Regions from separate parts of the Alkaliphilus metalliredigens QYMF genome, predicted to be linked through region 3. Evidence: riboswitches for the same ligand, from Rfam matches in the RefSeq annotation. Region 3 holds a riboswitch; each other region holds the start of a gene.
The links. A riboswitch is a leader RNA that binds a small molecule or an ion and turns the genes downstream of it on or off. The one in region 3 is predicted to bind molybdenum cofactor.
Positions count from the first base shown of each region.

Region 1 (4,288 bases), 2.1 Mb from region 3:
CACCCCGGAGACCATTAACTTTATGGCTAGGTATGGGAGAGGACTCATATGCACACCCATGACTAAGAGTGCATTACAGAAATTGAATATTTTTCCCATGGTAACGGATAACACGGATCCAAAGGAAACAGCCTTTACTGTTTCTGTTGATTCAGTTGAATGCACAACGGGTATTTCTGCCGGTGAACGGGCTTGTACGATACTGAAGCTAGTTGACCCAGGGGCAACGGCTAGGCACTTCACAAAGCCAGGGCATATTTTTCCTTTAGTAGCCAAAGAAGGTGGGGTACTAAAAAGGGCAGGACACACAGAAGCTGCTGTGGATTTGGCTAGAATGGCGGGGCTTGACCCTTCAGGAGTGATTTGTGAAATCATGAATGAAGATGGAACCATGGCCAGGGTGCCAGAACTGATGGAATATGTTAAGGAACATAATTTAAAGATTATCACCATTGCTGATTTAATTTCCTATAGAAGTAAGCATGAAAAATTGGTAGAAAAAGTTACTGAGGCAGTCCTGCCAACTAAATATGGAGATTTTAAAATGGTGGGTTATGAAAATAAGCTCAATGGAGAGCACCATTTAGCCCTGGTTAAGGGTGATGTATCGGGTGGGGAACCTGTGTTGGTAAGGGTGCACTCTGAGTGTTTAACAGGAGATGCCTTTGGTTCATTAAGATGTGATTGTGGTGAACAGTATGCTGAGGCTGCTAAGAAAATTCAAGATGAAGGCAGAGGAGTACTGTTGTATATGAGGCAAGAAGGCCGTGGGATTGGATTAATCAATAAGATTAAAGCCTATGCACTTCAGGATGAGGGGATGGATACAGTGGAAGCCAACCTGGCTCTGGGGTTCCCGGAAGATATGAGAGACTACGGTATCGGTGCTCAAATATTAGCGGATCTAGGGATTGAAAAAATTAGAGTGATGACAAACAACCCTAAAAAACTATCTGGTATTACGGGTTACGGCATCGAAATTGTTGAAAGAGTGTCGATTGAAATGAATCATAATGAAAGAAATGAATTCTATTTAAAAACCAAGAAAGATAAAATGGGACATTTATTAAATATGGAGGAGGAAAAGTAAAATGAGAGTATACGAAGGAAAGTTAATTTCAAAGGGACAAAAATTTGGCATTATTGTGGGAAGGTTTAATGAGTTTATAGGAGGCAAACTGTTATCAGGAGCTATAGATGCCTTAAAAAGACATGGCGTGGATGAAGAGAATATCGAGATCGCATGGGTGCCTGGAGCATTTGAGATGCCTTTGATAGCAAAAAAAATGGCGAAGTCTCAAAAGTATGATGGTGTCATTTGTTTAGGAGCAGTGATTAGAGGTGCCACACCGCATTTTGACTATGTATCTAGTGAAGTCACTAAGGGTGTTGCCAGTGTATCACTGGAAACAGAGGTACCAGTGATTTTTGGTGTACTGACAACAGATACGATCGAGCAGGCTATTGAAAGAGCCGGTACTAAGGCAGGAAACAAAGGCTTTGAAGCCGCTGTAACTGCTATTGAAATGGCTAATTTATTAAAAGAATTTTAATTATCGAATACAGTCTGATTGTTATAGCATCAAGATGAAAAAGGTGTTTCTTTTGCTCAAAATTGAGAAAAAGAAACACTTTTTTTCATCTTTGTAAATCGCTACCAACAAATAATAATTTGTTACTTCTTTAGGAATTCTAATTACAATGGACGCAAAACAAAGTGAGAGTTGTTTTTTTGACTGGTGAAAATATTGACACTCCATTAAGGGGTAGGGTATGATTAGAATAGATAGAAAGACTAATGAAATGATATTAATTCTCCGAGCTTATGACTCCTAATAGATCAATGGTCTGATGGAGTGCAAGCCTGTAGGGTATTGTTGGAAACAATAATGCCTCCCATAGCGGAAAGGAGTGCGCAAATCTAATGCGACGCCTTTTTAGGCGCTTTTTTATAGACTAATAAGGTGTATTTTGTTATTTTTCTGAAATGCTCTTGAAAAAAGTTTTGTTACCAGGAGCAATATAATTGGGAACTTTTAGGGGGATTAAAGCGATGGAAATAAGAAAATGGCATGTTTTACTAATGACAGTACTCTTGGTGGCAATGACTGTGATTGGCTGTAGTCAGGGAGCCATAGATGATCATAAAGAAAGTGGTCAATCTACAGGAAATAGTATTCTTTTAGCGACAACAACCAGTACAGAAAATAGTGGTCTGCTAGATGATATTTTACCTATCTTGACTGAGGATACAGGTGTTGAAGTCAAAGTAGTGGCGGTTGGAACGGGACAGGCACTTCAAATGGGGAAAGATGGAGAAGTTGACGTAATATTGGCTCATTCTAAAAAGGCTGAGGATGAGTTTGTCCAAGAAGATCATGGAATCCAACGGTTTGACGTGATGTACAATGATTTTGTATTAATTGGACCTAAGGATGATCCAGCGGATATTGGAGTATTGGCAAAAAATGATATCCTAAAAGCCCTCTCCATTTTTCAGAATACAGAGGAAACATTTCTTTCAAGGGGAGATGACTCAGGGACCCACAAGATGGAGCTGCAGTTATGGGAAACCTTAGGGATTGACCCTAAGGGACGATGGTATGTATCGGCGGGACAAGGTATGGGTGCTGTCATTCAGATGACCAATGAAATGCTGGGTTATACCTTGTCTGATCGAGCGACTTATCTGTCTATGAAGCATAACTTAGACTTAGATATTATACTAGAAGGCGATGGAATGCTTTTTAATCAATATGGTGTGATTGCAGTGAATCCCAATAAGAATGTTCAAATTAATTATGAGGGTGCAATGATTTTGATAGAGTGGCTTTTGTCTGAAAAGGGCCAGGGATTAATCGGTGAGTTTGGTCAATCAGAGTTTGGTCAGTCTTTATTTATACCTAACGCCAAGTAGTAGGGGGGAGCTAGATGGGACAAATACTAGAAGGGACAAAAAGTGCATTGATGCTCTTATTATCCTTTGATCGAGAGATTTATGGAATTGTTGGACTATCCTTATATGTTACATTGACAGCCAGTATAATCTCTAGCTTTGTGGCAGTACCCCTGGGTATTTTGCTGGCTGTTAAGGATTTTCCCATGAAGCAGTTTGTTGTTAGATTTGTCTATACTATGATGAGTCTACCTCCAGTGATTGTGGGATTAGTTATCTTTTTATTGTTTTCTAGAAGTGGTCCTCTCGGTGTGCTTAGAATTATCTATACCCCCACAGCCATGATTGTGGCACAAATTTGTCTTGTGATGCCGATCATTATAGGGATTGTCTATAATGGTACCAAGGAAAAAGGGAGAGAGATTCAGGAGGTAGCTGAAACATTGGGAGCCAACAAAATGCAAACCTTAGTCCTACTGATTAAGGAATTGCGTATCAATATCTTCGCTGCTATTGTGACTGGTTATGGTAGAGCCATATCAGAGGTAGGGGCTGTCATGATTGTAGGGGGAAATATTAGAGGAGATACACGGGTGATGACAACAGCCATTGCCATGCTCAAAAGCCAAGGAGACTATGAAACAGCCATTGCCATTGGTATTGTGTTGTTATTACTATCATTTTTAATTAACTCAATTCTATATAAACTTCAGCAGGAGGAATCATAATGCAACTACAGATCAAAGGCCTACAAAAATCATATAAGGGGCAAACTGTTCTTTGTATTGAGGAGTTAACAATCCCCCAGGGTAGTTTTTTCGGGATTATTGGACCCAATGGGGCGGGTAAAAGTACTTTGATTAAAATGATTGCAGGACTTATTGAGCCTACCAATGGCTTAATTGAATATAGTGGCGCTAGCATCACCGATGAGATTAAACAAAAAATGACATTGGTTTTTCAAAAACCTTATTTATTGCGGACTACGGTCTTTAACAATATTGCTTATCCATTAAAAATAAGAAAGATAGAAAAAGAAGAAATCCAAAGACGAGTGGACCGCTTGCTAAGAGATATGGAGATAGAGCATTTAAAAGATCAAAAAGCATGGACGCTCTCAGGAGGAGAAGCCCAAAAAGTTGCCTTAGCCAGAGGGATCATTTTTAGTCCAGAGCTTTTACTATTAGATGAGGCAACGGCTAACCTGGACCCAACATCCGTTCTCATGCTGGAAAAACAGCTAAAGGCGTTTTTCCATGAAAACAAAACCACAATTATTATGATTACTCACAACCTTTATCAGGCAAAGCGCCTTTGTCATGATGTTGCCTTTATGAAGGATGGAAAAGTGATCGAGGTAGGGAATCAAGAAAAAGTAATGAACTATCCAGA
Region 1 covers NC_009633.1:1,067,377-1,071,664, forward strand. Annotated here, with positions in the region: gene AMET_RS05040 (bifunctional 3,4-dihydroxy-2-butanone-4-phosphate synthase/GTP cyclohydrolase II) at 1-1,090, shown strand, start outside; gene ribH (6,7-dimethyl-8-ribityllumazine synthase) at 1,092-1,553, shown strand; molybdenum cofactor riboswitch at 1,804-1,928, shown strand; gene AMET_RS05050 (substrate-binding domain-containing protein) at 2,054-2,917, shown strand; gene AMET_RS05055 (ABC transporter permease) at 2,932-3,624, shown strand; gene AMET_RS05060 (ATP-binding cassette domain-containing protein) at 3,624-4,288, shown strand, end outside.
Region 1: it holds a riboswitch for molybdenum cofactor, as region 3 does, so the genes downstream of both, AMET_RS05050 (substrate-binding domain-containing protein) here and AMET_RS15590 (molybdopterin molybdotransferase MoeA) in region 3, are expected to answer to the same signal.

Region 2 (4,288 bases), 970 kb from region 3:
GAGATGGCTGGAGAGATTTGTGGTGTTAAGCCAGAGGATATCCGTGCAGCAGCACGTCTATATGGTCAAGGCGTTAGAGGAAGTATTCTTTACTGTATGGGAATCACCCAGCATCACAATGGAACTGAAAGTGTCATGAGTTTATCTAACTTAGCATTAGCCACAGGTAACTTAGGAAAAGAAGGAACTGGCATCAACCCACTAAGAGGGCAAAATAATGTACAGGGAGCCTGTGACATGGGTGCATTACCAAATGTAATGCCTGGATACCAGCAGGTAACAAATGCAGAAGTGATTAACAAGTTTGAGAAGGCTTGGAATACAAAGCTTTCTAATAATGTTGGATTAACCATTCCAGAAGTAATGCATAAAGCAGCCCATGGTGATGTGAAAATGATCTATATCTTTGGTGAAAATCCGATGGTCTCTGATCCAGATACTCATCATGTTGAAGAAGCCTTAAAGAATAGCTTTGTTGTTGTACAAGATTTATTCTTAACAGAAACAGCAGAACTAGCAGATGTGGTGTTACCCGCAGCTTCCTTTGCAGAGAAGGATGGTACCTTTGTGAACACAGAAAGAAGGGTACAACGAGTCAGAAAAGCTGTGAATTCTCAAGGAGAAGCCAAGGCTGATTGGATGATTTTCATGGAATTGATGAATCACCTAGGATACGACAAGCAGTACAAAAACGTTGAAGAGATCTTTGAGGAAATTCGACAAGTGACACCGCAGTATGCAGGAATCAGCTATGATAGAATTGAGGATATTGGAATTCAATGGCCATGTCCTACTGAAGATCATCCAGGAACAAAGTTTCTCCATACAGGAAAGCCTGCCAGAGGAGCTGGATTGTTCATGGCAGTGGAACATGTGGAGTCAAGTGAACTAGGTAATGAGGAATATCCACTCATCTTAACAACCGGTCGAATTCTATATCAATATCATACCAGAACAATGACAGGAAAGACCGAGGGAATTAATCAAATGGCACCAGAGAGTTATATTGAAATGCATCCAAATCTAGCCGTGTCTCTAGGGATAACGAATGGAGAAACTGTTAAGGTGAAATCTCCTAGGGGTGAAGTGCGAACAAAGGCAAAAGTCACAAAAATTGTTGATGAAAATGTTGTGTTCATGCCATTCCATTACTTTGAAGGAGCAGCTAATGTATTAACTAATGGAACAGACTTGGATAAATACTGTAAAATTCCAGGGCTTAAGGTGACAGGTGTTAAAGTTGTAAAAATAATAGCAAGATAAAAAAAGATGGCCTACACTAGGCCATCTTTTTTATTGGACATAAACTAGTAAAAGGAGTCACAAGCGACTCCTTTTACTAGTTTAAATTTAAGTGAGATATGAGTCGATGCCAGAGCATCAGACGAGTGCTATCCCCCCCAAGGTTGATACATATATTCTTTCATATGACGATCATATTCTTCTTTAAAAAAACGTTCATGACCTTCTTCCCATGTGGCTAGGGTAGTGAAGAGTTTTTTTACTTTAGGTTCTTCAGCCTTTAAGGCAGCATCATGATAAAACTCTGCAAAATCTTTTTCCATTAAGTAAGCACTTCTTAAGACAGTTAAATCTGGTACCATAGATTCACTTAATGTGTGTTCTAACATTTCCTTAGTGGCCCGTTCTTCAAAGATATTATTTTCACGGTTAATATCCATTTCTACTTCCTTGACTTCATTGTTACTCACCATATGGTTAACCTGATCTTCTAGGAAGTGATAATGATCTAGCTCAACTTCTGCAAGTTTTTCAAACATTTCTTTAGCACTAGGTAAGGTCATTTTTTGAGCATTTTCTTTGAAAAATTGATGGCCCTGCTTTTCCATTTCCATAGCATACTTAAGAACGTTAATATACTTTTTCAAGGTATCCTCTCCTTTGATAAAATATTATCAATTAAATTATAGCACAATGAAACTAAAAAAAATACACAAGATAGGGACTTTATTGAAAGGGAAGTACAATAATTATCCATAGCTAGTTTCAATTTGTAAAAAAGTCTGATATAATAAAATGAGTTACCAGACAATTCAATAAAATTTATTTCCGAGTTACTTTTCCTAAGGGCAAACTGTCTAAGGTTAGTGGCCGATAGGTACCTAGAGAAATTTTTGTGCCTCCCAACATTGGAAAGGAAATATACTAGCTATTTAAGCTAGTCCTTTCGAGGACTAGTTTTTGTTTTATATATTCATATTTATCCGAAAAAAAGTTAATCCAAACACCAGCACATCATTAAGTAGATGATTAAGGGGGAAAATACATGAAAGACACATTCCAAAGAAGCATTAACTACATGAGGATTTCTATCACGGATCTATGTAATTTGCGTTGTCAATATTGTATGCCTGAAAAGGGAATCTATAAAAAAACACATCAAGATATATTAACCTTGGAAGAAATCGAACAAATCGTCAGAATAGGTGCGGAAAATGGTATTAATAAAGTACGAATTACTGGTGGAGAACCTCTAGTTAGAAAAGGGGTCATCGGATTAATTAAAAATATTTCAAATATACCTGGAATTCAAGATATTGCATTGACCACCAATGGGCTCCTCATTAAAAAATATGGAGAAGCATTAAAAGATGCGGGGCTAAAAAGAATTAATATTAGCATTGACTCTCTAAGACCTGACAGATATAAAGAAATCACCAGGGGCGGCGATTTAAGCCAAGTGTTGGAAGGGATACAGGAAGCCCTGCGCTTAGGGATGACTCCTGTGAAGTTGAATGTTGTTGTGATCGGAGGATATAATGAGGATGAAATAGAGGATTTTGCTAATTTAACAGTAGATGATCCTATTGATGTTCGATTTATTGAGTTGATGCCTATTGGGGAAGCAAGTGGTTGGGCAAAAGACCGTTTTCTATCCAATGAGGAAGTGAAAAGTAAAATTGAAGGATTGGTTCCTATTATAACAGATGCCACTAGCCCAGCTAGACTCTATAGACTGCCGGGGGCAAAAGGAAGGGTTGGCTTTATTAATCCTATTAGTAGCCATTTTTGTGAGAGCTGTAATCGTATTCGAGTCACAAGTGATGGGAAACTGAAGCCATGTCTTCACAGTAACCACGAAATTGATTTATTAAGGGTGGCTAGGGAAAATCCTGAACAGATTGGAGCAGTGTTATCTAACGGGATTCAATTAAAGCCTGAAAAACATTACCTATATACCAACAAGCATGAAATGAGTGCAAGAAGCATGTCTGAAATTGGGGGCTAATGGATGCAAAGGATCCAAGGAATTTATGATAAGGACCAAGGGGGAAACTGGCATCAATGTGAAAGTATTTTGGTAGAAGTAAAGAATCAAGAAGAACGCCAATTGAGTTTTATCACCTCCAAGGGATTAAAAGAATTAGTTGAAACTACTGGAAAGGGATTTTGTCATAATCGGTTTCAAGCTAACTTTATAGTGGAAGGCTTATCCTTGAAAGTGCTGAATAAAGTGGATTTATATGAGATGGGGCAAGCTGTCATCAGAATAACAGAAATAGGGAAACACTGTCACCCAAATTGTCCCCTGATCTCAAAGTCTAGAAAATGCCATATTCAAGAACATATCTTTTTTGCAAAGACGATCAAAACAGGAGATGTACAAATAGGAAATTCGTTGAAAATCCAATCAAGGGCCTAGAATAGTCTAGGCCCTTGAGTCATTTTTGCATATATACATTCCCTATGAATAATCAAATCTAAAGATGAATAAATTGGAGTAGGGGGAATGTATATGGCCAAGAGAAAACTTAAAAATGGTATCACCCTTTTTCTGTGTATCATATTTGTTTTATTTATGATAATAGGACCCTTTTACTTATTGTTTCATCGTCCTAATGAAATGAACTACAATAAAGTAAAAGATAAGCCGGAGTGGACTGGCGTCATTACATTCTGGGACTACCCACGATTAGATCAAAGTACGGGCACAAACTTCAGGTGGATTTATGATAAAATTCGGGCATTTGAAAAGGCTTATCCCGGTGTATACATTCAATTTAAGCCCTTGACCTGGGAAAGAGGACCCATACAAGTAGAGTCAGCTGCCAAACTAGGACAGCTACCTGATATCATACCCATTGGCAGCGACTATAGCTTGCTCCATAAAGGCTTATTGGAGCCTCTAGACCCATTTTTATCTGTTACTGAAATACAGGACTTCCGTGAAAATGCCCTGGAGGCTGTGACTTATGACGGCCGTATATGGGCAATGCCCTGGATGATGACCACTTACACCATGGCATTAAATTTGGATATTTTTCAA
Region 2 covers NC_009633.1:4,188,013-4,192,300, reverse strand. Annotated here, with positions in the region: gene fdhF (formate dehydrogenase subunit alpha) at 1-1,263, shown strand, start outside; gene AMET_RS20105 (ferritin-like domain-containing protein) at 1,392-1,889, opposite strand; molybdenum cofactor riboswitch at 2,057-2,177, shown strand; gene moaA (GTP 3',8-cyclase MoaA) at 2,288-3,250, shown strand; gene AMET_RS20095 (hypothetical protein) at 3,254-3,664, shown strand; gene AMET_RS20090 (extracellular solute-binding protein) at 3,758-4,288, shown strand, end outside.
Region 2: it holds a riboswitch for molybdenum cofactor, as region 3 does, so the genes downstream of both, moaA (GTP 3',8-cyclase MoaA) here and AMET_RS15590 (molybdopterin molybdotransferase MoeA) in region 3, are expected to answer to the same signal.

Region 3 (4,288 bases):
CATCAATGCCCCCATATCCATAGGTCTAATTTTATGATTGGCTGGTATAATCAATTCTCCTTCAATAATATCCTCCCCGATGGGACGTATATGCTGCCAAGGCTTAGCTGCTTCATGAATTTCAATTGTATTCTGATCTATTTCCACAATATCTTCAATCATGATGACCCCATCATAGGGTTCTTGAATCACACCGCCGGTATTGATATATATAAAATCCCTCGGGGATATTAACCGTATCGGCTCTTTTTCAGAGACACCGTAGGTTCTACTGCAGATGATCGCCACGCCATCCATGGCAGCAGCGTTATAGTTTGGAGAAGACTTTTTAGCAAAAATAGGATCTGTTGTAATCCGATTTAAACTCTCTTCTACAGAAATCTCCTCTTTTTTTTCAGGGATTCCTCCGTGCTCTTCAATGGCTTTTAAATACATCCCTCGGACCTCTTCCAAAGGAATACTAGTCAAATATAAACTTCTTTCTTTCTTTTCCATTCAATTGCCCCCCCAATTGCTTTAGTAAATTACATCTTTTGATAATAGCTAAAATAAATACACCTTAACAGCATCACCTAGGCTCACACCTTCCTGATTTAAAGCAAGGCAGATGTATCCATGGGCCTTTGTCATTGTGGTCAGCATGCCAGATTTTCCATGGACAGGATACACTCTTTTCTCCCCATTTTCCTCCTGTATGACTACCATGACATAATGCTCTCTCCCTGGAGCCGAGGGAATGTTGACTGCAACCGATCCTTCAATATAAGGCATATGCACTTTTAAGCCATAAAGGAAGTGGATGAATGGTCGCACTAAGGTTTGATAGACCACCATGGCCGATACAGGTTGCCCTGGCAAGCCAAAAATCGCTTTATCTGATATCTTTCCCCCAATTGTGGGTTTACCAGGCTTCACTGCGATTCCATGGAATAACACACCGGGATTTCCCAAGGCATCAATCACATCTTTTGTCACATCCTTAGTCCCCATAGAGCTCCCTCCAGAAATTAAGATCACATCACTTTTTTGCATCAATTCTTGAACTTTATTCTTTAATGTTTCTATCTCATCTTTAACAACGGCAGTGGCCACAATTTCGCAACCATCTTCCATAGCCGCTATTCCTAAGCTATAAGTATTCATATCCTTTATTTGCCCCAATTTCAATTCTTCTTCTGGTCCAATAATTTCATCCCCAGTAGAGATGACACTCACTCTAATCGGTTGATAAACATCAATTTCCGTAAATCCAATACCAGAGAGCACCCCTATATCCTGAGGCCGAAGACGATGTCCCTTTTTAAAGATTAGTTCGCCCTTCGACAGATCATCTCCCTTTTTCAGTAGATTTTCTCTAGGTGCAACAGAACTTTGAATGCCCACTGTTTTCTCATCTAAAGCCTCTGTATACTCTACCATGACAACTGCATCACAGCCTTCAGGAATCATTCCCCCAGTAGGCACATAGCAACTTTGCCCTCTTTGTAAATGCAATGAGGTCCCTTGACCCATTTCGACCTCTCCAATCATGTCTAGAAAGCTCGGTAAAGATTCACTGGCCCCAAAGGTATCTCTAGCCACAACAGCATACCCATCAACAGTAGAGCGGTCAAATCCCGGCACATCGATAGGTGCTGTGATGTCCGTAGCAAGGACCCTCCCCCCCCCTTTAAATAACGGTACCTTTTCACTATCCAAGGATGTTTCTTTGAAATTTTCAATGACAATCTGTTTTGCCTCTTCTAGTGTTACAGTATCTAATAACTCAATCATTTGAATATCCCCCCCGTCAAATTCGTCTGACGCTATGGCGTCGACTCATATCCCACTTAAATACAAAAAAGCTAATCCAAAAGGATTAGCTTTAACACAAATATGAATTCGTTAGTTAGAATTCTTATGTAAAGCAAATTTCCTTTTCAAGTTCGGGAGGCAAGAGAATTTCTTCATTTACCCAGAGGTAAGTCATCGTAGCATCGCCTTAGATAATCTCACTCGGAAATTCGTAACATTCTATTAAATTCATTATTATCGTACCACATTTGGTCAGAAAATTCAATTTTTATTAAGACAACAAAAACCTCCTATAAATAGGAGGTTTTTAATCCAAGATGCCGTCAGATGCAAAATTCACACCCGCACCTCACTCTAGGTGGGTGACTTGCCTTACTCTTCCTAAGTCCACTCGACGGTGGCATGTAGTCCAAGTAAAAACTTAGTCTCCCGGATGTTTACTGTCGGTTGAATTTTACGATTCAAAACGTACATCTCAGAATGTCTTTAACTTATTATACACCAAAACAAAGAAAATATAAAATGAACTTTTTGCCTTTTAAGGCTGATTTTCCTTCAAAACATTCCTTGCTTTCTAGCTTCCACGGAATCCCTGCATTATAAGACTTTTTTTACTTATAGGATCAAAATTTTATCTTCGAGTTCATTCATTACATAGATTGAAATCCACTGAAAATCTCATTGATTTCATCTTCTTTTAATGTTTCCTTTATTAATAGGTCCTCCGCCACAGCCTCAACAATGTTAAGGCTCTTCTCTAGGAGCACCTTTGTTTCATCGTATAAACGCTTCATATTTAACTTTGTTAGTTCCATTACTCGTTGGTCACAAGCACCTTGTCGACCAAATAAAACATCATAATTAATCATACCTACTTCATCATTCATCCCAAATTGTTTGATCATTGCACCTAGAATTTCTGTTGCCTTTTGAATGTCATTACTGGCTCCTGTTGTGACAAAATCTGGTCCAAAAACAATTTCTTCTATGATTCTTCCTGATAAAGCAACTTTAATACTATTTACCATACTATTTTTAGTATGATACATTTGATCTGGAGGAATATTCATACTAAATCCACCAGCTCCTTTGGTGCTTGGTATAATCGTTACCTTTGTCACTTTATTTTGGGGACACAATAGCTTTGTGGCAACAGCGTGACCTGCTTCGTGATATGCAGTAATCTTTCTATCAATTGGCTGAATATTACTTCGATCCTTCTTCTCTTCTCCAGCTACCACTGTGTAAAAAGCCTTATCTATATGTCCTTCCGTAATAAAGTCTGCTTCTTCTCTTGCTGCATAAATAGCTGCTTCATTCATTAAATTTTCAAGTTTGGCACCACTGAAATAAACAGTTTGTTGTGCAATTCCTCGTAAGCACACCTTTGGATCTATAGGTCTATTTTGAGTATATAATTGTAGAATATCCTGTCTTGCTTTCAGATCAGGTAGTCCTATCTCAATTTGACGATCAAATCGTCCAGGTCTTAGTAGTGCATCATCAAGTATATCCAGACGGTTAGTTGCCGCCATTACGATGATTCCTTCGCTACCTTTAAATCCAGACATCTCAGTTAATAATGCATTTAGTGTCCTGTCGGATTCATCGCTACCACCTAAACCTCCACGATCTCTTTTCTTTCCAATGGCGTCAATTTCATCAATGAAAATGACACATTTTCCTTTGTCTTTTGCCTTTTTAAATAAGTTACGGATTCTACCAGCACCTAATCCTGCATATACCTGTACAAAATCCGAACCGGAAACAGCTAAAAATTCAACTCCCGCCTCACTGGCCAGAGCCCTTGCTAATAGCGTTTTTCCCGTTCCTGGAGATCCATATAAGATAACCCCTTTAGGCATTTTTGCACCATAACGGCTATACTTCTCTGGATTCTTCAAGAAGTCTACAAGCTCCATGGCATTTTCCTTCGCCTCTTGATTCCCTGCAATATCTGCAAATCGAATCGATGAGTCTTTTTGAGTAGAAAACTCAACATCAGACATCTTGTCGTATTCCTTAGAGGTTTGTGTCGCATTTTTCTTAGATAAAAAGATGGCGACCCCAATAAATCCACCTATCAAAACAACAAATGTAATTACTTGAACAACAGAATATTGGTCTGTTGTTTCTCTGACCTGTATTCCATGTAATAACAAATTTTCTTTCAAACTGTCAGTTCTTGGATGGTCTGTTATAAACTGTTTTCCATCCTCAAAGACTCCTGTCAATTTAGGACCTTCCGATAGATTGACGGTTCTAATTTCTCCTGCCTCTGTACTTTCTAAGAAAGCAGTATAACTAATCTCCAGTTTATCCTCATTAAAATATTGAGTATAAACGGCATAACCAATTGCACTCACAACAACAATAGCAATACCAAGTACTATAATCAATTGTTTTTTAGTTAGTTTTAACATAAAAAAACCCCCTTTCAAAAGTTAGTTAAAAAACTTGGTATGTAAGGGGTGTTTCATTTAACCAGATATAT
Region 3 covers NC_009633.1:3,215,712-3,219,999, forward strand. Annotated here, with positions in the region: gene AMET_RS15585 (molybdopterin biosynthesis protein) at 1-495, opposite strand, end outside; gene AMET_RS15590 (molybdopterin molybdotransferase MoeA) at 544-1,773, opposite strand; molybdenum cofactor riboswitch at 1,897-2,013, opposite strand; RNA gene ssrS (6S RNA) at 2,100-2,279, opposite strand; gene AMET_RS15595 (ATP-dependent metallopeptidase FtsH/Yme1/Tma family protein) at 2,445-4,217, opposite strand.